DNA from 4 places in the Lysinibacillus sp. S1 genome. Region 2 is predicted to be linked to each of the others. Evidence: riboswitches for the same ligand, from Rfam matches in the RefSeq annotation. Region 2 holds a riboswitch; each other region holds the start of a gene.
What was found. A riboswitch is a leader RNA that binds a small molecule or an ion and turns the genes downstream of it on or off. The one in region 2 is predicted to bind cobalamin.

Region 1 (5,683 bases), 1.8 Mb from region 2:
TAAAGAAAATCCGTTTATCAAGAATAAACAAGCAGCTGCAACTTGGAATCGATATGGTGACAGTTGGCGACTTTACGTTTTACGATAGAATGTTAGATACAGCTTTGATGTTTGGTTTAGTTCCAAAGCGCTTTAACTGGCAAGGTGGTAAAGTCGATTTTCATACCTACTTCAGTGTAGCAAGAGGAGACAAAACAGCCGTAGCTAGTGAAATGACAAAATGGTTTAATACAAATTATCACTACATTGTTCCAGAGTATGAGGGACAAGCCTTACAACTAACAGAAAATAAAGTGTTAGCCGACTTTTTAGAGGCGAAGGAAACTTTCGGTATCATTGCGAAGCCGACACTAATTGGTCCCTATACATTTTATAAGTTAACGAAAGGCTACAACAAATTAACACAGGTTGAGTACTTATTAGCTTTATTACCACTCTATACGCAGGTATTAAAAGAATTAGTGGATGCAGGTGCCACTTGGATTCAGCTAGAAGAGCCATCCCTCGTCTTAACACTTGATCCAGCAGAGATAAAGCTGGTGAAAGAAATGTATGACCAGTTAGCCACTGCCGTTCCTGAGGCTAAAATAATGCTACAGACTTATTTCGAAGCTTTAAGTGCCTATGAAGCATTAAGTACATTGCCTGTTCAAGGATTCGGTTTGGACTTTGTTCATGGCTATAAAGGAAATATGGCGTCACTTCGTCAATTTGGTTTCCCGCAGGATAAAGTATTAGGAATAGGGGTAGTGAATGGCCGTGATATTTGGCGTTCAAACCTGGCGGAAGTCAATGCGACGATTCAAGCCATTGAACAGCTAAGTCATGCTGCTGAACTATGGATTCAACCATCAAGTAACCTACAGCACGTTCCAATCACAACCTCTCTTGAAAATGAACTTGACCCTGTTTTAAAGCAGTCTCTGGCCTTCGCAGATGAGAAAATCATAGAAATCACGGGGCTGACTAAATATAGACGAGATAAAGATGGTTCCTTACAACATAATTTTTCAGAAAGTATGAAGGCGATTGAGGCTCTAAAAAAACATCCAATCCGCCAAAATAAGTTAATTCATCAAGCCGTTCAAACTGTGACAAAGCAAGATTTTGAACGACACAGTAATTTTACGAAGCGACAAACGATCCAACAACAAGCCTTAGGATTACCGCTGTTTCCAACAACTACAATCGGTAGCTTCCCGCAATCAGATGAAGTGAAAAGAAATCGTAATGCGTGGCGAAAGAAACAATTATCGAATGAAGCCTATGAAACATTTTTAGAAGACGAAACAAAGCGCTGGATCTCCATACAAGAGGAATTAGATATCGATGTACTTGTTCATGGTGAATTTGAGCGTACAGATATGGTTGAATATTTCGGTGAAAAGCTGACTGGCTTTGCCTTTACAAAGAAAGCGTGGGTTGTTTCATATGGATCACGCTGTGTGAAGCCTCCGATCATTTATGGAGATGTTGCATGGGCTTCACCAATTACCGTAAAAGAATCCGCCTATGCCCAAAGCCTAACGAAGCGATTTGTAAAAGGCATGCTGACAGGGCCAGTAACAATATTAAATTGGTCCTTTGTGCGAGATGATTTGTCCCGTAAAGATGTCGCTTATCAAATTGCATTAGCACTCCGTAAAGAGGTGGAAGCACTAGAAAACGCAGGTATATCAATTATTCAAGTGGACGAGCCAGCGTTAAGAGAAGGTTTACCGCTTAGAAAGGAGGAATGGGGGGCTTACTTAGAGTGGGCTGTCAATTCCTTTAAGCTTGCGACATCTAGTGTCAAAGATGAAACACAAATCCATACACATATGTGTTACTGTGAGTTTAATGATTTCATCGAACCAATTAGCGCACTAGATGCAGATGTGATTTCCATAGAAACATCACGAAGTCATGGGGAACTTATTACCTCACTACAAGTACAGCCCTATAAAAAAGGAATTGGCTTAGGCGTCTATGATATTCATAGCCCTCGTGTACCAAGCGAGGATGAAATGCTCGCTATTATGAAAGATAGTCTACAGGTGCTGGACCGTTATCAATTCTGGGTGAATCCAGATTGTGGCTTAAAAACGAGAAAAGAAGATGAAACCGTTGCAGCTTTAGCGAATATGGTTGCTGCTACTAAAACGTTGCGTCAAGCTGTACAACAATCTACATCAAGCTAACGAAATGATTTTTAATCTACTACATCTACTCTCCAATAACGAAGACTAGGGTAAATCCCTAGTCTTTTTATCTTACGTCGATATATATATTATCTTCAGAAAGTAAAATTGACGTGAACATGCGAGCATGTTATGTTTATTACTAATTTCATAGCAATCATTACAAGTTTGAGTGAAATCGTCTTTCATTCAATTAAAAGGAAAATGGGTGAAAATCCCATGCTGTCCCGCAGCTGTAAATGAGGAGTTTTGTTTCAAATACCACTGAGTGAGTACTTGGGAAGGTGAAACAAAATGATGATTCATGAGCCAGAATGCCTGCTTGTAAGAAGATTCATTGATGATCTACGAAAGATAGGGAGATGGATGGAGACTTGCTCATCGTGGGTTTTTCTGTCCTTATTCTTTTTTAGAATAAGGTTTTTTTATGCCTTCTCTTCTTCAACAAGTAGATGTATTTGTACTACGAATAGAGATAGGAGACAGAAAATGAGATTGACAAAGTATTTACTTCCTTTCCTGCTTGTCCTGACGTTCAGTTTACTTGCTGGCTGTACAGGCACGGATGAAGAAAAGGAAAAGACCTCAGCAAACCAAACAGATGAAAAAATAATAACGATTGGCTGGCCATTAGATGTCGGTCCATTGAATCCTCATACATATTTACCGAATCAAATGACTGCCCAAGCAATGGTTTATGAATCCTTGGTGGAATACAATGATGATGGTACTGTTACGCCTAAGCTCGCCGAAAGCTGGGACATCTCTGAGGATAAAACTTCGTATACTTTCCATCTAAGAAAAGACGTGAAATATTCAGACGGCACTGCATTTAATGCAGATAATGTCATTCGTAACTTTGACGCCGTTTTAGCGAATCGAGACATGCATTCTTGGATGGGCATGGTTAACCACATGAAAGAGGTTGTAAAAGTAGATGATTTTACAATTCGTCTGCAATTGGATGAGCCTTATTATCCAGTCTTAAACGAACTTGCCTTCGTCAGACCTTTCCGTTTTTTAGGGGATAACGGATTCCCAAAGGATGATATGACGCAAGATTCTATCAAAGCACCGATTGGAACAGGCCCTTGGGTATTAACTGAATACAAAAAGGACGAATATGCATTATTTAGTCGCAATGAAAACTATTGGGGAGAAAAACCACTAGTTGAACAAATAAAAGTAAAAATTATTCCTGACTCAGAATCTATTTCATTAGCATTTGAAAACGAAGAATTAGATTTAATTTATGGGCGTGGCATTATTAGTTTAGATAACTATACGTATTTAAAAGACAGTGGCAAATACAAAACTGCTACCTCTGAGCCTTTATCTACGAAAGCACTGCTATTCAATACACAATCTGGTCCATTATCTGAGCTAAAGGTACGTCAAGCCATTCAATATGCTATTAATAAGGAACAAATGGTCGACAGTATTACACATGGTACGGAAAAAGTAGCGAACACATTGTTCTGGGATGCGATTCCTTATGCCAATATAGATTTAGCACCTATTGTATACAATCCAGAAAAAGCCCAACAATTGCTAGATGAGGCAGGGTGGTTATTACCTAAGGGTGAAAAAATTCGTTCAAAAAACGGACAGCTGTTGTCTTTAGATTTGATTTACATTGCATCTGATGCAATTCAAAAACCAATGGCAGAATTAATGCAAGGTGAACTCGCAAAAATTGGCGTTCAGTTGAATTTAGAAGGGGCAGATGTAATGGTCGGTCTTCAAAAATTGATGGATGACCAGGTGGATATTAATTTCTGGCGTACCAATGGACCACCTACAGATCCACATAGCTTTGCAAATGAATCAGCTACACCAAATGCTAGTGGTGTGTACGAGGCGAAATTAGGCCTAGCAAACGCCAAAGAAATCGATACGAAAATTCACCAATTATTAGTAGGAACAGATGAACAGGAACGCGTGCAGCTTTACACGAATATTTTAACGATGTTTCATGACCAGGCACTCTTTTACCCTATTTCTTACGAAACAAATAATGTGATTTATCAACCATCTCTAAAGGATTTTGCACCACGTGCATCTGAATATGATATACCTTATGCACAAATGGCTAAAGAAAAATAAAAGTGGAGGAGAGAGTGTGTCTAGCAGAGACAGCTCTCTCTTTATCATAGGATTGAGTAGGAAGTGACAGCATGTATGAATCAACATGGATCTTTTGTTTAAAAAGAATTTTAACATTGCCCTTTGTCTTATTAGGCGTTTCCATCCTAACCTTTGTATTTATTCGTTTTGTTCCTGTAGAGCCTGCTGAAGTCATACTACGTTTGGCAAGGGTTGCGCCAACAGAGGAAGCCATTCAGGCATTACGTGAGGAACTGGGAACGGACAAGTCGTTTTTTCTTCAATATTTGCTATGGGGAAAGGGCATAATCCAGCTAGATTTTGGAACATCTTTTGTTAGTAAATTACCTGTGGCACATGAACTATTCGTGAAATTACCCGCAACCATTGAATTAGCTATTGCTGCGTTTATCCTCATTTTAGGGCTAAGTATTCCATTCGGAGTAATAAGCGCATTGTATAAGCACACCATCATCGATAAAATCATACGATTCTTTAGCATATTGAGTGTGTCGATTCCAGCCTTTTGGTTAGGTTTCCTATTACTCTATTTATTTAGCTTAAAATTAGGACTCTTTCCGACAAACGGGAAGGGCACACCTGCTCATTTAGTTTTACCCGCCTTCGCACTGGCGTTACCAACAATTGGATTATTCGTTCAGCTTATCCGTTCAACCATCCTAGAAGAATTACAGCAGCAATATGTTCAATATGCACGGCTAAGAGGATTAAAAAGCTCCGTGATTCTTATCCGTCATGTTTTGCGAAATGCTGCTATTCCCTTGACTTCCTTGCTAGGCATGACCCTTGGCAATCTTTTAGGTGGAGCCGTGATTGTGGAGCAGGTTTTTAGCTGGCCCGGACTCGGCAGGTACTTAATAGAATCCATTATGAACAGGGATTATCCAGTTGTACAATGCTATGTGTTAATTATTGCGGTTATCTATGTGCTTGCCAATTTATGTACAGATATATTGCATCGTTTATTGGACCCTCATCTAATGATGAAGGGTAGGAGAGATTAAAAATGAAATTTGTACGAACAAAAAGTGGCAACTTAACAGGATTAATCAGTCTATTCCTCCTTGTCATTACTGGCTTATTAGGACTGTTGGCGCCAATTTTAATGCCACACGACCCTTTTGCTGTCGATATTGCTAAGAAATTTTCAGTCCCGTCTTGGGACTATCCATTAGGTACAGATCATTTAGGAAGGTGTATCTTGTCACGCCTTCTTTTAGGTATTCGTTATTCTTTAGGTTCAGCGCTCATCATTCAGCTAGTCGCTATTGTTTTAGCTATCCTACTGGGTGCTTTTGTAGCGTTGAAAAGAGGATTAATTGATTTTCTTTTTATTCGATTATGTGATATTTTATTAGCCTTTCCGACACTCGTAC
Region 2 (5,962 bases):
AGCTGTGGTAATACAGCCATTTTTTTCGCCAAAGCACGAGCATTATAAGAAAGAATATTTTGTCCATCAATCGAAACGGTTCCAGCAGTAGCTGGTAAAATACCACTCATTACTTTTAATAATGTGGATTTCCCGCTACCATTCGGCCCTAGAATGCCAAGAATTTTTCCTTTTTCAACAGTAAAACTAATGTCCCTGACGATTGGTACATCTTCATAGCCACCTGATAGATGTTCAACAACAATCATGCCCGTACCCCCTTGCTTCTTCGCTGCTTATAAAAAATATAGGAGAAAACAGGTGCTCCAATAAATGCCGTAATAACACCAATTGGTAGCTCTCTTGGCACAATGATTGTTCGTGCTACTAAGTCGCAAATAATGAGTAATGTTGCACCATTGAAAAAAGATAATGGTAATAAGTGGCGATGATCAGAACCCCAAATCATCCTTGTCATATGCGGCACTACTAATCCTACAAAGCCAATTGTGCCAGAAACTGCTACAGCTGCTCCAGTTAGCATGGAGCCACCTGTTAATATCAAATATTTACTGCGCTTTACATTAACACCTAAATGTTTTGCTCGCTCTTCACCATACAACAAAACATTTAATTCTCGTCTTTGTGTCCATAGCATAATTGAACCAACAATCACAAAAGGAATGATCATTTGGACATATGGCCAACCACGCATCGAAACAGAACCAAGTAGCCAGMCTATTACCTGACGTAATTCTTCACCAGATAAGGCAATCATTAATGAAATAAGGGAACCTAAAAAAGAACTAAAAATAACACCTGTTAATATCAACGTTTCCATTTTTAATGAGCGGTCTACGAGTCTAGCAAAGCTCATAACAACTACCATCGTAATGATAGCACCAATCATACKGAAGATTGGCAGCGCATACAAACCGACAACAGGTATAGAAATACTAAAAAAGATCGTTAAAACAGCACCAACAGAAGCCCCTGATGAAACCCCTAGTGTATATGGATCTGCTAATGGATTTTTTAATAAACCTTGGAAAGCTGCTCCAGCAATAGCTAGAGATGCGCCTACTAGTCCCGCTAATAACACGCGAGGCAAACGAATTTTCCAAAAGATATTGGCGGCTGTTTCATCAACCGCCTTATTCCACAATACTTCTAATGGAATATGAACCGAGCCTATCGCTACGCCACACCAGATGCTAATAAGAAGAAGCGTACATGTTAATGTATAGGCTAGTGCTATTTTTTTCACTTAAATACCTCAGGATAGATTGCTTTTGCTAATTCTTCTAGACCTTCAGCTAAACGTGGCCCTTGACGACTTGTCGTACTTTCATCTACCTGCACAATCGCATTATTTTTTACGGCATTAATCGTATMAAAGCCCGCACGTTTTGKTATTTTCGTTAAAWTATCTGGTAMATAATGATATGTCACCACGATGACATCTGGATTTTTTGCGATAATTTGTTCTGCATCAATTTTATACCAATTATCGCCATCTACAGCTACATTCTCTGCATTGATCATTTCAAGCATAGCGTTCATAAATGTACCATTGCCAGCTGTATAAATATCTGGCTCATCTGATGCTTCAACTAACACTTTTTTGGGTTCAACATCCTTGACTTTAGACAAAACTTCTTCTACTTTTGCCTTCATATTAGCGACAATTTTTTCTGCCTCTGGTAATTTCCCTGTAGCACGTCCAAGTTGCTCAATTGTTGTATATGTTTCATTAAAGTCTTGTGCATTTTTTACAACAAATACTTTCAAACCTGCTGATTCAAGCTGTGCAATAGCCTCTTCTGAAAGAGACATGCTAGATTCGTGTGAAAAAACGATATCTGGTTTTAAGGCAATAATTTTTTCAATATCGTATTCCATACCGCCAACCTTATCCTTCTCAGCTGCCTCTGGCGGATAATCGTCGTTGTCCGTAACACCAACTATTTCATCATTTAAACCTAGTCCAAAAAGGATTTCAGTATTACTTGGAATAAGTGAAACAATTTTCTCAGGAGGTGCTTCAAGTGTAATGTCCTTACCAAGGGCATCTGTTATCGTCATTGGGAATGTTGCTTCATCCACYTGTGCTGTTTCTTGCTGTGTTTGCTGCTCGTTAGATGGCTTGTTATCTTTTGCTTCCTGCCCACAAGCAGCTAGCAAGCCTACTGCTAAAAATGCTGATAATCCTATTTTCCAAAATTTCTTCATGTGAATCCTCCTTCGTTGATCCGTGCGACATTTCGCTTTATTCTACATCAAAATAAAACCCCTCATCTTTGATCGATGAGGGGGCAAAATCGCACCAAAAAAACTGATACAAAATCCACCACCCTATCCTCGTAGGTTGTCATGTCGTTATAAAGGCAGGTCTCCTGGCTAGTGCTACTTGCGATTTTTCAAGCCTTCCCGAAATCTTCAGTGGCATCATTTGAAAAAACTCACACTTACAGTGGCGGGACCGCATCGGAATTACACCGATTTCCCTTTTCACTTTACTTAAGTAAAGAACCTTKATAATATTCAGTTGATTTCATTATACATGAAAATGAAAAAAGTCGCCTCCATTCAAGACGACTCCCCGGCCATTATACAATTTCAGAAAAGTATTGGACTGTTTTCATTTGAGCACCCATTTCTCTTAATGACCATGTCTGTTCTAAATAAACGTCCGCTAGTTTTTCATATTTCCCACCAAATTTATGTGCCCACTCAACCGCTATGACACTTTCATAAAGGTGAGCCATTTTTTCCGCCATACCCTTAGCTTCAAAAGTTTTCGTTGCCTCGTCTAAAGCGCTAAAAATTTGCAGTTTCACAGACATATTCGCCAATTGTTCTTTAACGATTTGTACTAGTGAGCTGTCAGCTAATTTGTCTAATCGTTCCTCCATCTCCTGTACAAACAGTTCATGAGCATGAAACTTATCTACTAAACGAATGAGTTCTAAGGCCAAAATATTAGCCGTACCCTCCCACACCGTTAACACTTGGGCGTCTCTTAATAAGCGGGGCGTTACAAAGTCTTCTATATAGCCATTACCTCCGTGTAATTCAATTGCCTCACTAGCATAATGAACAGCTTGCTCTGCTGTTTCCTTTTTCATAATGGCAATATATAAACGATTCATAATAAGATCTTGCTGAGTTCCCTGTCCACTTGTCACTTTATCGTATAATTGGATAAGATCAAAAACTGTCGCTACTTCCACGTGCAACTTAGCTGCAAATTTCCCTAAAGTATCCTGAATCATAGGGTACTGTGTTAAGGGCTTGCCAAATGCATGTCGATTGCTTACATAATGTTTTGCCTCTAAGAAGCCGCGACGCATAATACCAATTGAAGCGACTGCATTACAAATTCTAGAGAGATTTAGTGCTTCTAGCATATAATAAATCCCTTTATTTTGCTCCCCTACAACATAGGCAAGTGCACCATCAAATTCTACCTCACCAGAGGGAACTGCCCGAACGCCTAGCTTATCTTTCAGTCGGCGAATACGTAGATGATTTGTTGTTCCATCTTCTTTGCGCCAAGGAACTGCAAACAATGTTAAGCCTCTGGAACCTGCTGGCGCACCTTCTAGKCGTGCTAATACCATCGCTACACCACACATGCCCGCATTGGATGCAAAATATTTTTCACCATATAGACGATAAGCAGTGCCATCCTTTCTCGCCTCCACCACATTTGCACCTACGTCAGAGCCCCCTTGACGTTCTGTTAAAAAGGTCGCACCTTCATATAAATCTGTGTCACCTGTTGCACACACATGTGGTAAAAAACGCTGCTTTACCTCTTCATCTGCATAATGATCTAATAGATAGGCAGTTGCCATTGTCAATGTTACTGGACAATAAAAACCGGGCTCTGCATGTGATAGCAAATAACCTTGTGYAAAGCTATAAACATAATTCCCCTTGTGTCCTAGCTGCGGAATATGCTTGTGTACATAACCTACAATCCCAGTATTATATGTCTCTTCAAYMRYTYTKWYRWWGCCATCATTAACCCAAACCTCTGATATCTCTTCACCATAGGCATCATATCTTTGAAGGCGAGGCTCACCCTGTCGATCTGTATGCTTTGCCCTCGCATCAATATCACCTGCACATAGCTCACCAAAATCTGTTAACTCTCGTTGGGCATAGGATAAAAACTCTTTATCTAACATCATTTCCACTATTTTTTGAAGCGTGTCATCTTCAGTAAAAAAGTTCGTAGTACGCATTGCTTCTTGTTGTAATACTTTCATGCTATCTCACCTCTTGCCCCTTTAAATTTTGTTTTAATATTTTGCCTGATGCATTGCGTGGTAGCGCTTCTACTTTTTCAAAAATACGTGGTATTTTAAACTTTGCAAGATGCTCCTCTAAATAAGCTTTCAAAGCTTCCTCATGGATGTCTTGTTTAGCAGAATACACCGCCTTTACAGTTTCCCCCCATTGCGGATGTGGTACACCAATTACCGCAACCTCGAATATACCTTCAAAGCTCAATAAACAATCTTCAATTTCTTTCGGATAAATGTTGACACCTCCCGAAATAATGACATCCTTTTTACGATCTACGATCCAAATAAAACCATCTTCATCCTTGCGAGCTAGATCTCCGGTTTTTAACCAACCATCAATAAAGGCTTCATTAGTAGCTACTTCATCCTTATAGTAGCCAAGCATGTTGCCCTCACCCAACAAGACAATTTCCCCCACTTCGCCTACATTTACATTTTCTCCACTGTCATTCACAATACGCAACTCTGTACCAAGTGGCGCCCGCTGACCAATACTTCCTGCCTTTGCTTCATGCTCCTTGCCAAATAATAATGAGCCACTTGGACCTGCCTCTGTTAATCCATATACACAAGTCAAATTATTTGTGCGGAATGCCTGCTGAATGAACCGAACCTCACTTTGAGATAACGGTGCCCCACCATAGACCCACCATTTCATAGAAGACAAATCTGCCGAATGTAGCCTTGGCAGTTGTGCCGTTAATAAATAAGCAACAGGTGCACCAAAGAAATGTGTTGTTTTCTCCTTTTCAATGGAATCAATGAATAAATCGGGTGTAAAAGTTGGTGTTAATACATTTGTTGAGCCTACCAATACACCCGCCATTAAAAATAAATGTAATGGTGCAGAGTGTGTTAATGGCATCATAAGCAAAATACGGCTCTCAGGCTTTACCTCCATTTCAACAGCTATCATTTGCGCCACTGTTAAAATATTACGGTAGCTAAATAACACACCCTTTGGTTTTCCTGTCGTGCCAGATGTATATAAAATCGTGGAAGGGTCATCCTCTTGTAACTGACAATCAATTGTTTGTGTACTAGCATTTTGAAGCATTGATTCATACTGATGCCATCCCACTTTTTCTTGACCTGTTTTAATTTTTAACGGAATACCGGCTAGCTGTTCAACTGCTGCAAAAATAGCCTCATGTACGACAATTGCCTTCGCCTCGGCATGCTGCGCCACGTACTCTACTTCTTGCAATGTAAACTTCGCATTGACTGGCACAACGATCGCTCCAATACGCTGAATAGCAAAGTAACTGACAACAAACTCTAAAACGTTTGGCATAAAAATTAAAACCTTATCCCCCTGCTTTACTCCCTGCTCTAGTAAAGCATTACTAAAACATGTCACCTGCTTATCTAAATCTTGGTAGGTTACTCTTCTGCCATGACAAATAACGGCTTCATTTTTCGGATACTTACGGGCATTACGTGCTAATAAATTGGAACTATTCATCTTGCATCTCTCCCTTTAAAGTCGCTAATTTTTCGCTAAACATGCCATGCATTTGTTGTAACTCATGCTTCATCTGCGTCAGCTCAGCTATTTTACTGTCAATCTCTTGAATTTTTTGTTCCCCGTATTCAACCGTTCGCTCTAATTGCTGAATTCCTGAGCGATCAAAATCAAATAGTAAAACCATCTCTTTGATTTCCTC
Region 3 (6,080 bases), 1.8 Mb from region 2:
AGCTTATTTATTATGCAAGAATGATCCGAGGTTTGTTTATTGGCATCAATGAGAAAGACTTTGTTCAAGCTGCTAGGATAACGGGCACTACAGGTATCCAATTAATTAGACGCCATTATATACCCAATCTATTGCCATCTATTGTCACGATTGTCGCATTAGATATCGGGAAGGTGATTTTAGAAATTGCAGGCTTTTCGTTTATCGGACTTGGGGTGCAGGCACCGATCCCAGAATGGGGCATGATGATCAATGAAGGAAAGCAATACATGAGACAGCATCCTGAATTAATGCTTTATCCAGGACTTGCCATCATCCTTGTTGTGTTATTGTTTAATCAATTAGCAAATCGTTTAAAAAGGCTTGACTAGGAAAGGGGAAGTTATGGAGAAAGTTTTAGAAGTGATAGACCTCACAGTCAAAATAGGGGAGAAAAATATATTAACCTCTATCAACCTGACAGCTTATAAAGGGCGAGTCCTAGGAATTATCGGGGAAAGTGGCAGTGGCAAGTCCATGCTTTGCCATGCCATCATGCAAACATTACCGTCCTTTGCCCATGTCAGCCAAGGGGACGTACTCTATCTGCAAGAAAATTTATTAAACGTTTCAGCTACTAAATGGAGAGCTTATCGTGGCAGACATCTTTCGATGATTTTGCAAAACCCATCCGCTGCATTTGATCATATTCAAACGATTGAAAGTCATTTTCGAGAAACATTAAAAGCACACTTTAAGCTTACAAAAAAAGAAATGAGACAGATCGCCCTTGATGCTTTGAAAAAAGTTCATTTACCTCAGCCAGAGCAGCTCTTGTCCTACTATCCTTTCCAGTTAAGTGGAGGCATGCTACAGCGAGTGATGATTGCTCTGTCAATGGCGATACAGGCCTCCCTCTACATCGCAGACGAGCCTACGACTGCTCTGGATACCATCAATCAGAAACAAGTATTAACACTATTTAATCAAATTCGCTCAGAAACAGATGCTACCATACTCCTTGTCACGCATGATTTAGGTGTCATTGCTGAGCTTGCGGACGATGTGGCTGTGATGTATCAAGGAGAAATCGTTGAGCAAGCAAATGTTTTTGATTTTTTTGATGCGCCTCAGCATCCCTATACCAAGAAACTTTTACAAGCGAGAATGCTATGAGGTGATAAAATGACGCTACTAGAAGTAAAAAATATTGAGAAATACTATGCGCAAAGACCATTTCTATTCAAACGAGGACAGGAAGCCCCTGTATTAGAGAATGTGACATTTTCACTTCAGGAAGGAGAATGTCTTGGCATCGTCGGTCAAAGTGGTTCTGGAAAAAGCACATTAGGGCGCATTATTTTAGGGATTGAACGACCAACAAACGGAGAGCTGATCTTTCAAGGTGTCAATTTATACGAAGCACCCAGCAAAGAGAAAAAAATGATACGAAGAAATTTACAGGCTGTTTTTCAAAATAGTTATCATTCATTTAATCCAAAACAGACGATTTTCGAAATACTCGAAGAACCGTTTTTGAATTTCGAGCATTTTAGCAAAGCAGAGCGACAACAGAAAGTAAGGGAATTACTAGACTGTGTAGAGTTAGAGTGGGCAATGGCTCAAAACTATTCCTCACAGCTAAGTGGGGGACAGCAGCAACGAGTCAACATTGCTAGAGCTCTTGCATTAAAGCCGAAACTGATTGTTTTAGATGAGGCCATTAGTAGTCTTGATATGATTTTGCAAAAGACGATTATAGAGCTACTGCAAAGACTTCAAAAAGAGCTACAGCTTGCTTATCTATTCATTTCACATGATTTACAGGCCACACGTTTTATGTCAGATCGCATCCTTGTGATGCAGCATGGTCAGCTAGTGGAGGAGATAGGCAAGGATGGGACATATCAGCACCCCGCTTCACAAGCGTTATACAATGCAATTTTGCCATCACACCCGCGGGAAAGAAAAAAGAAGGATAGACCCAATTAAACAGAAACGCCATTTTGAGAAATTAAAAATGGCGTTTTCTTAATTTTTAAAGCAATATAGAAACAAAAATAAATAAAATTAATCAAGATATTAATTTTATTTATTTTTTAATTAAAATTATTAATTTTATTATTTACATCTTTAATTTCTTTATTATATAATCAGCTTAACTTAAAGGAAGGAGTTCACTATGGCTTATCAAGTAATCACAAATTGTCCTGTCTGCAGTAAAACATTAAAAATTACGAAGTTACAGTGTTCTCATTGTCACACGACCATTGAAAATGAGTTTGAATTGTCGAAGCTAGCATCCTTATCACAGGATCAGCTTCATTTTGTGGAAGTATTTTTAACCTGCCGAGGAAATATTAAAGAGGTTGAAAAGGAACTGGGGGTTTCGTATCCAACAGTTCGAGGCAAGCTAAATGATATTATTTCATCCCTTGGCTATGCTCAAAAGAAGAAAAATGAAGTAGATGAGAAAAAAATTGTAAGCATGCTTGAAAATGGCGAAATCACAACAGATGAAGCCATAAAGCTCTTAAAAGACGAATAGGGAGGAACGACCATGAAAGAGGAAATTACAAAAGTGTTAACGATGATTCAAGAGGGCAAAATTGATGCGGATAAAGGATCAGAGCTGATTCAAGTGCTACAACAGAAAGAAGAATCAGAGAATAAATTTGTGGAAAAAACAAAGTATTTAGATAAAACGTTAAAGGTCCGTGTTGTATCCACCGAAAATGATAATGTCACGGTAAATTTACCAATTAAACTTGTCAAAGCCGTATTGATGGCAGGACACAGCATCGCTGCAAGTATTCCGCAATCTGAAAAATACGTAAAAGATATCGACATCAATCTTCTTCTTGAAGCAATTGAAAATGAACTAGATGGACAAATTGTAGATATAAAATCAGCAAACGGAGATTCCGTTGCAGTCTTCATTGAGTAGAGGCGACGAATGATGCATGTAAAAGTGAAAGCAAAAGACGTTCGCTTTACCGTCCCTGTTCCCTATACTGTGCTAACCATTGTCCTCTCCATTTTAACTTCTAAATGGATTCAGCAACAAGCCAATAAGTGGACAAAGGCATACTTCGATAAAAAGAAAATAGACTTTACCTTTCCCCTCATCGACAAAGAAATGTTAAAGCCGATTATCAAGGAACTACAAAATTATAAAGGACTTGTGCTAGTCGATGTCAAAGCTCAGGACGGGACTGAGGTTAAGGTTAGACTATAATCCCAATGATAGAATGGTAAGAGCATGTTATGATAAAAGCATGCTCTTTATTAATGTAATGAGCATCATTTGAAATGGGTAAGAGATGATCATTATTTCAGGACTTACGATAGAGACAACTATTTTTCAATGGTACATAAAATAGAAGATTTCTTTAAACTCAAATTAGAATTCTAGATCCATTTTAATAGAAAATCACGTACATCGTTAAAAATAGATTTTTGATTTGGGTATAAGTGATTAGTGGTAATCTATTTGGAACTACATAATTAAAAATACTGAATAATCCAAAAATAAAGAAGTTTAGAATCTAGATTTACTTTTCATTTGAAGGATGGTAAACTTAAAACTATTGAACAACAACAATATATTGTGTTCGTTTTACTAAGGTACTACTATATGTAGTTTAAAAGGGAAGTTCGGTACAATTCCGACGCTGTCCCCGCAACTGTTAAGCTGACGATGATAGCATCCACTGTGCATGCGCATGGGAAGGAAATCAGAGAATGAAGCAAAGCCAGGAGACCTGCCTTTATAAAACAAATTAATCATTTCTTCGGGGATTAAGAGATGGGAACGTCGGTATTTTTAGTATGTTAACGTTTCCATTTTAGCTATCTCTCTTAAAGAGATAGCCTTTTTATTTTATGAAAAGAGGGATTTCTATGAAACTTTATACGAAAACAATTTGTCCAAAATGCCTGTGGGTAAAATCTGAATTACAACGTGCAGGACTTGAAGCAGAAATTGTTAACATTGATCACGATGAACAAGCTAAGCAAACCATTATAGATGCAGGTTTTTTAAGTGTGCCTGTTTTAGAAATGAATGAAACCTTTATAGGAGATGTTCAGGAAATTGTTTCTCAAATTGAGTTGATTACCCTATGATCGTTTATGCAAGTCGTACAGGCAATGTCCGAAATGTTGTATCCAAATTAAAGGCAGAAGCTATCGAGCTCTCTGAAGAATTGCGACTGAATAAGCCGTATCTTTTAATTACCTACACAGATGGTTTAGGTGACATTCCAGCGAAGGTGCAACGCTTTTTAGAAAAAAACAGAGATTTTTGTAAAGGAGTAGTTGCCAGTGGCAATAGTAACTTTGGCCATCATGTATTTGGCGCTGCTGGTGAGAAAATTGCTACTACCTATCATGTACCCTTAGTAAGGAAATTAGATTTACGAGGCAATCAAACAGATTATGAAGCAATACAAACGTTTTATGAAACGAGGGTAATGAGATGAAAACCTATTTAAAGCTTAATAATGACGTACTGAATCGTTATAGTACAACTGGATTACTTGAGTTAGAAAAAGATCGTGAAGCTACGCGCCGCTACTTTTTAGAGTATGTCAACGTACGTTTGCGTTATTTTATAGATATTGAGGAAAAAATCCGCTATTTAGTTGATGAGGGCTACTATGAGAAAGCATTTATCGACATGTACGAAATGGAATTTATTAAGAAGTTGTATAAAAAAGCCTATGATTATAATTTCCGTTTCCCATCCTTTATGAGCGCCAGCAAGTTTTATGATAGCTATGCTATGAAAAGTCGTGACGGCGAAGAGATTTTAGAAAAATATGAGGATCGTATTGTTATTATTGCTTTGTATTTAGCTCAAGGCAACACAGCTTTAGCAGAACGTTCTGTCGAAGCGATGATGGAAGCCTATCAACCTGCCACACCAACTGCATTGAATAGTGGCAAGAAAGCACGTGGTGAATTAGTAAGCTGCTTTAAATTATCAATGGATGACTCCATGAATAGTATTGCTGAAAATATTGGCTATTGTTTAGAGCTATCACGCCTTGGTGGTGGAGTTGGGGTCAACTTAACAGATTTACGTCCATTAGGTGATCCAATTAAAGAGATATTAAATCGTGCAAGTGGTGTCATCCCAGTAGCGAAACTGTTAGAAAATTCTTTCAGTTATTCTAATCAGTTAGGGCAACGAAATGGCTCAGGTGTTGTCTATCTAAATATTTTCCATGCAGACATAGAAAATTTCATTTCATCAAAAAAACCAAATGCTGATGATAAAATTCGCCTCGCTACCCTTTCAACAGGGATTATTATACCTAGTATTTTCTTCGAACTGATGAAACGTGATAAGGATATCGTTTTGTTTAGCCCATATGATATTTTTAAAGAATATGGCAAACGTATGTCTGAAATTTCCATTTCAGACATGTACTACGAGCTACTTGATAACCCTAAAATTCGTAAAATTAAACGTTTAAATGCACGTAAGCTTTACACAGAGGTGAAAAAAGCACAATTTGAATCAGGCTATCCGTTTGAAATCTTTGATGATAATGTCAATAAGGTACATCCTTTAAAAAATATTGGACGTGTCAAAATGTCCAATTTATGTACAGAAATCTTACAAGTACAAGAGACAAGTATCATTACGGACCAGGATCAACCAAATGACTATGGATTAGATGTATCGTGTAACTTAGGTTCCATCGATATCCATGCAGCAAGTAAAGTCAATGATTTCGGCGCATTAGTCGATACAGCCATGCACCTATTAACGAATGTATCGCAAATGACGCACATTAAGAATGTACCGTCTGTTGCAAAAGCCAATCAATTAATGCATTCAGTAGGGCTTGGCTGTATGAACCTCCATGGGCATCTCGTGACAGAAGGCATCCTGTACGGCTCAAAAGATTCCATTGATTTCATGGATCACTTTATGGAAGCGATGAACTATTATTCTCTGAAATCTTCGATGGAAATGGCGAAAGAAAAAGCTGCAACCTTCTACCGATTTGAGGACAGTGATTATGCATCAGGTAGCTATTTTGACCAATATATCAATAAAACTGAAGAAGAACTATCGCCTGCTGTGT
Region 4 (6,080 bases), 1.7 Mb from region 2:
TATCACTGACACCAGCAAAGCTAATCCAGTTCGAAATGGAGCGCTGCGTCACAGCTGCTTTAAAGCGATTTGTATGGCCCACAATCCAGTTGGTCATAAAACCACCGTAGCTTCCACCAGTTACACCTAGACGATCTTGATCAATAAAATCATAGTGCTCCAGAGCGTAGTCTACCGCTGCCATTAAGTCCGCATAATCATTACCACCATAATCGCCACGTACTGCATCCACAAATTTTTGGCCATAGCCATGACTACCACGCGGATTCGTATAAAGCACTGCAAAGCCTTGTGCAGCAAGGATTTGGAATTCATTAAAGTAGGTATTACCATACATTGCATGCGGACCACCATGGATTTCAAGAATGAGAGGATATTTCTTCCCTGCTTCATAGCCAACTGGCCTCATAATCCAGCCATTGACCTTCCAGCCTTCTGCACCTTCAAATTCGATACTCTCTGGAACAGCTAATGTTTTGGTTTTTAAAAAATCTTCATTAATGGACGTCAACTGTTCTTTGTCACCTGTTTTTAGGTTCACATAAAACAGATCGCCTGGATGGGTCGTTGTGCTAATAGCCGCAATAGCCTGATCGTTTTGCGCATCAAGTGAGAAGCCATAGACATATTGATCATCATGGATAGCTGGGTAAATTTCGCCATCTACATTTCCGTAATAAATCGCCGCATTGCCGTGATCTGTGACTTGGAAGTAGAAGCTATGATTATCATTCATCCATTGCACACGTGGTGACGCTACACCTTGCAGGAAATCACCGATGACATAATCACCAACAGGCGCATCAAAATCACTTGTTACACAGTTTAGTAGTTTTTGCTCCATGTCATAAATCCAAAGCTTTGCTTGTGTGGCATTTTCAAATTCACGTTCTCCACCTACAAAAGAAAGATAGCGACTATTCGGAGACCAAGCTGTTTGGTAATATGCACCCGAACCTTCTGTTAGCTTGTGACTCTGCTTAGATTCTAACTCCAATAAATAGATATCCACATTAAATGAGAAATCTAAATCCTCCGCTTTATCTGCTAAGTACGTAAGGTATTTGCCATCTGGCGACCAAGTACCCAGATGGCAGTACTCTTTGCCTTCTGTCACTTGTTCTAGCTCTCCTGATGCCACATTGACAATGGCAATATGGGTAAACTGCTCCATATCAATAAATCCACCAGCATCCGATTTGTGTTTCATTTTCTCGATTTCTAGTGGCTTTAGTTCTTTATCCTTTTTCTTCTCATCCTCCGCTTTATCTAGGATGGTTTCATCTTTCCCTAGCACGACTGAAAAAGCAATTTTCTTGCCACATGGTGACCAGACAGGGGAGGTCGCTCCATTTTTACAATGTGTCACCTGTTTTGCCTCTCCACCTGCTTTCGAAAGAACATAAATTTGCGACTTACCTGTTCTCGTTGACAAAAATGCAATTTGACTGCCATCTGGTGACCAAACAGGGGAACTCGTTCTATCTTCACCAAATGTCCATTGCTGTGGTGTTTTGTCCTTCAAGTTTATGTAAAACAAATTCGATATATAGTCATTTTTCTTCTCGTCCATACGAGTCTCTACATAAACTACCTCTGTCCCATCTGGTGAAAGCTGTGGATCTGCTACTGATTTTAAGTGATAAAGATCTTCTGGTTGAATCCCTTGTTTCGATGTCATGTTCTTGCTCCTTTGTATTGTAATTTTCTGTCTTACTACAATACTTCGACACCCTAAGTAATATTCCTCTATTTAATTGAATTTTTTACTAGTTCCCAATATTCTGCTGACTTTGTTCTGCGATAAAATTTATAAAAGGGCTCATTTGGGCGAGCATGCTCCTTATAAAGGTTTATCAGGTGCAGTAAAAAATCTTCAATTTGTGTGACGTCTACCCTCTTAGCGAATAATGTGCCAGCCTGTGCCTTTGCTCCCATTGGTACTGCCCCTAAATAGACATCAAAGCTTTCTTGTTGGTAAACGAGTCCAATATCATCATAGACTGCATTGTAGCAAGCTGATGCACAGCCATTAATATTGACACGCACTCTTGCAGGTACCTTCATCCCCTCTATGGCATGATAGAGCTGTTCGGTTATCGGAGTAGCCTCCATTTTCTCCCCATCACAAAAATCGCAGGCCTTCATGGCTATGATTGAACCAGAGGGAGCAACATAAAGACCTGCTTCCTGTAAGGCTTGCACCGCTTCTGTGGCATCGCACGTTGGTATGGATACGAGTATACTATAGGAAGCAGAATATTTTATCGCCCCCTTTTCGCCAGCAATTTCGGCTATTTTTTGGAATTGTGCAGGAGTATAATGCTTATTAATAATGCCAGGGCTAACGGCTAGACGGGTAAACTCACCATGACGGTTCAGTGTTTCAAATGTTTGATCTGGTACATTTTTTTGAAATGCGTTCATTTTTATCGCTCCTTATAAAAAAGGAGCTAGCAAAAACGCTAGCTCGAATGGATTAAAAGTTTTCAGGATAGAAGCCCTTTGCTAAAATTTCAATGGCCTCTGCCGCACGAACCCCTTCAGACGCTGCTGAAAGTGGCAGGATGACAAAGCGCTCATTTTTGACGGCTTCCATCTCCTTTAAGGCTGGATCATTTTTTAAGAATTGGATCTTTTGGTCTGCCGTTGTTTCACCGTAATCAATCACGACAACTACCTCTGGGTTGCGGTCTACTGCATCTTCCTTCGACACAGTTGTCCAGCCTGATTCCACATCACCAAAAATATTTTGTCCACCCGCGATTGTCACAAGCTCATTCATAAAGTTTTGACCAGCTGTAAATACATCCTTTTCACCGCTATCAAACACAAGAACACGTAATTTTTCGCTATCTTTTGGTAATTTAGCTTGTACTGCCTCTACATCTTTCGTCATTTGCTCAATTAAAGCTTCGCCACGATCCTCAATACGGAAAATCTTCGCGATATTGCGAATATCAGTGAAAATATCCTCTATTGTTGGCTTTGTCATGTTGGAAGCCGTATGTAAATACGTATGGATGCCTAATTCTTCAAGCTCTTCTGGTGTGCCTACACCCTTTTCGCCAAAGCCACTTTTCCAGCCTGCATATAGGAAATCTGCCTCGGCATCGATGACTTGCTCCTTCGTTGGGTATTGATCGGAAAGAACAGGGACCTTATCGTATGCCTCTTGCAGTGGCTCATAGATTTTATCATCTAAGTAAGCTGTCCCTACCATAGAATCCTCTAAACCAAGTGCTAGCATGATTTCTGTCACATGTTGATTTAAGCTAATCGCTTTTGTTGGTGCTTCCGTATATGTTTGAGTTGTGTCATTATTTTCAATGGTTACTGCTGCTGCCGCCTCAGATGGCTCAACCTTTTCACCTTGTGCAGCTGATTCCGTTTTGTCCTTTGCGTTACAAGCCCCTAAAACAGCGACCAAGGCAATGATCATCATCAACCATATACTTTTCCATTTCTTCATGTCCTTTTCTCCTTTGCTGTTAAAATATAGAAAGAAATCAGAGACTTCTTTACTACTAAGGTAGTTGGAAGGGCATAAAAAAACCCTCTTGTCGCCAAGAGAGTAGCATAGTGAAATAACGGTATCATTACCTTCATCACTATCCCCATCCTCGTGGTTCTTAGTCAAAAAATACATACTGGCAGGTATCCTGGCTTAGGTTCATCATCTATACGCCTTCCCATAGTTTCACTACAGTGGCATGCTGTATAGACTCCCCATTTACAGTTGCGGGACAGCATCGGAATTGCACCGATTTCCCTTTTAAGCAAATGACAAATGCCATTTGCACCAATACGTTCTATAATGGTCAATACTATTGATAGACTAGCAGAAGAAAATTTATCGCGCAATCAGTAGTATGACACTAAAAGTATAATCATCATTATATTAGCACTATTTCGACATAAAGACGAACTATTTTACAAGAAATATAGAAGCTAGTATTCTGTTACAATAAAAAGATAGCATTCTATAGAAACGAGGATTTCTTATGTACAAAACGATCGGTGTACTTGCGCACGTGGATGCAGGAAAAACGACCTTCTCTGAGCAAGTGCTTTTTCATACAAATAGTATTCAAGCACGGGGGCGTGTTGATCATCAGGATACCTTTCTTGATCATCATGAGCTAGAGCGCAGACGGGGCATTACGATATTTGCCGAGCAAGGGCGCATGAATATTGGCGATGATACATACACATTGATTGATACGCCAGGGCATGTCGATTTCTCCCCTGAGATGGAGCGTGCCATTCGTGTGATGGATTATGCCATTATTATCATTAGCGCTGTCGAAGGGATACAGGGCCATACAGAAACAGTGTGGCAACTTTTACGTCAATACCATGTCCCTACCTTCTTCTTTATCAACAAAATGGATCGTGAGGGTGCCAATATGGAGGCCGTCATCAGCCAGCTTCGCAAAGATTGCTCTCAGCATGTATTGCTCATCGATGAGCCACTGCGAGCAGACTATGTATCAAATAATATTATGGAATGGCTGGCGGAGCGCGACGAAAAATTGCTTGATGCCTTTCTAAATGAGTCATTGGAGCATGAACAGTGTCTTGCTCAATTAAAGGAAATGATTAAAAATGAAGGTGCCTTCCCTTGCTTTGCTGGCTCGGCCTTAAAGGATGAGGGCATTCAGGAATTTCTTGACCAGCTCCCGCTGTTAACGGCTTCCCATTTTGACAAGGATGCCCCATTTGAGGGCGAGGTTTTTAAGATTCGTCATGATRGTCACCAGCGTTTAACCTTTATGAAGGCAACCAAGGGCTCGTTGCATGTACGAGATGAATTTTCATTTGACGAMGTAACAGAAAAAGTGACCGAAATTCGACTTTATAACGGAAGWCGCTTTGAGACCGTTCAACAGGTAGAGGCAGGAGAAATTTTCGCTGTCAAAGGACTGAGCCAGGCAAACATTGGGGATCGAATCGGTACAACGATGCTATCACAGCCCTATGAGCTTGTCCCAACCTTACAGGCAAAGGTTCAATATGAGGGTGATCAGCATATCAAGGAAGTGCTACAGATTTTCCGTTTACTCGAAGCAGAAGAACCGTCCTTGCGTGTGGTCTGGCAGGAAAAATTTCAGGAAATCCATGTGCATATTATGGGTGCCATTCAATTGTAGGTCCTTACAGAGGTATTAATGACGCGTTTTTCATTAGCTGTCTCCTTTGGTGAGCCGCACATTTTATACATCGAAACCATTGCGACGACCGTAACGGTCTATGGTCATTTCGACCCCCTCAAGCATTATGCAGAAGTTCATTTATTAATGGAGCCAAATCCACGTGGAACAGGTAATACCTTCACCAATGCCTGTCATGCCGATCATTTATCTGTAGGCAATCAGCGCCTTGTTGAAAAGCATCTGTTTGAGCGTGACCATCATGGGCTACTGACAGGCTTCCCTGTAACAGATATTCATTTTACACTTCTAACAGGTCGCGGGCACAATGAACATACATCGGGGGGAGATTTCCGTGAAGCCAGTTTCCGTGCCCTGCGTCAGGGGCTGGAGCAGGCACAAAATGTCCTACTTGAACCCTATTATCGCTTTAAAATGAAAGCTTCAAATGACTTTATCGGTCGTATGATGACTGATATTCAGCAAGCAGCTGGCACGTTCGATGACCCGATTTTATCCGAAACGGATGTTATCCTAACAGGTCGTGCACCTGTTGCCACTTTAATGAGCTACAGTACAACCTTTGCCGCCTATACAAATGGGAAAGGTGCACTCACACTCCAATTTGATGGCTATGATGTGTGCCATAATACAGAGGATGTGATTGCACAGATTGGCTACGATAGAAATGCCGACCCTGAGTATAGTTCCTCTAGTATCTTTTGTGCTAAGGGCAAAGGATATTCGGTTCCATGGCAAGAAGCACAGGCAGCCATGCATTGCCTGTAGGATGGGATGAGCCTGCTCGCTTCGGGTATTTCCGCGGGTATTTCTTGCTTGGGCATCAATATATCTCTACCCTGCCATAAGATATTACAAGCCCTCCAAAAAATGGAGGGCTTGTTTTTATAGTGCACCGACAGCTTT

Region 1: it holds a riboswitch for cobalamin, as region 2 does, so the genes downstream of both, nikA (nickel ABC transporter substrate-binding protein) here and ACHZEU_RS10965 (ABC transporter substrate-binding protein) in region 2, are expected to answer to the same signal.
Region 3: it holds a riboswitch for cobalamin, as region 2 does, so the genes downstream of both, ACHZEU_RS01820 (glutaredoxin) here and ACHZEU_RS10965 (ABC transporter substrate-binding protein) in region 2, are expected to answer to the same signal.
Region 4: it holds a riboswitch for cobalamin, as region 2 does, so the genes downstream of both, ACHZEU_RS02670 (ABC transporter substrate-binding protein) here and ACHZEU_RS10965 (ABC transporter substrate-binding protein) in region 2, are expected to answer to the same signal.

Annotation. Positions count from the first base shown of each region.
Region 1 covers NZ_CP173154.1:351,351-357,033, reverse strand. The annotation lists gene metE (5-methyltetrahydropteroyltriglutamate--homocysteine S-methyltransferase) at 1-2,180, shown strand, start outside; cobalamin riboswitch at 2,328-2,521, shown strand; gene nikA (nickel ABC transporter substrate-binding protein) at 2,670-4,286, shown strand; gene nikB (nickel ABC transporter permease) at 4,358-5,311, shown strand; gene ACHZEU_RS01850 (ABC transporter permease subunit) at 5,314-5,683, shown strand, end outside.
Region 2 covers NZ_CP173154.1:2,171,143-2,177,104, forward strand. The annotation lists gene ACHZEU_RS10955 (adenosylcobinamide amidohydrolase) at 1-248, opposite strand, end outside; gene ACHZEU_RS10960 (FecCD family ABC transporter permease) at 245-1,246, opposite strand; gene ACHZEU_RS10965 (ABC transporter substrate-binding protein) at 1,243-2,211, opposite strand; cobalamin riboswitch at 2,348-2,531, opposite strand; partial or broken gene ACHZEU_RS10970 (acyl-CoA dehydrogenase family protein) at 2,589-4,256, opposite strand; gene ACHZEU_RS10975 (class I adenylate-forming enzyme family protein) at 4,258-5,760, opposite strand; gene ACHZEU_RS10980 (MerR family transcriptional regulator) at 5,753-5,962, opposite strand, start outside.
Region 3 covers NZ_CP173154.1:345,202-351,281, reverse strand. The annotation lists gene ACHZEU_RS01850 (ABC transporter permease subunit) at 1-371, shown strand, start outside; gene ACHZEU_RS01845 (ABC transporter ATP-binding protein) at 385-1,155, shown strand; gene ACHZEU_RS01840 (ABC transporter ATP-binding protein) at 1,165-1,971, shown strand; gene ACHZEU_RS01835 (DUF2089 domain-containing protein) at 2,162-2,527, shown strand; gene ACHZEU_RS01830 (SHOCT-like domain-containing protein) at 2,540-2,926, shown strand; gene ACHZEU_RS01825 (hypothetical protein) at 2,936-3,217, shown strand; cobalamin riboswitch at 3,588-3,766, shown strand; gene ACHZEU_RS01820 (glutaredoxin) at 3,883-4,107, shown strand; gene nrdI (class Ib ribonucleoside-diphosphate reductase assembly flavoprotein NrdI) at 4,104-4,463, shown strand; gene nrdE (class 1b ribonucleoside-diphosphate reductase subunit alpha) at 4,460-6,080, shown strand, end outside.
Region 4 covers NZ_CP173154.1:519,615-525,694, forward strand. The annotation lists gene ACHZEU_RS02660 (S9 family peptidase) at 1-1,681, opposite strand, end outside; gene ACHZEU_RS02665 (precorrin-3B methylase) at 1,750-2,427, opposite strand; gene ACHZEU_RS02670 (ABC transporter substrate-binding protein) at 2,480-3,472, opposite strand; cobalamin riboswitch at 3,635-3,822, opposite strand; partial or broken gene ACHZEU_RS02675 (GTP-binding protein) at 4,005-5,942, shown strand; gene ACHZEU_RS02680 (hypothetical protein) at 6,060-6,080, opposite strand, start outside.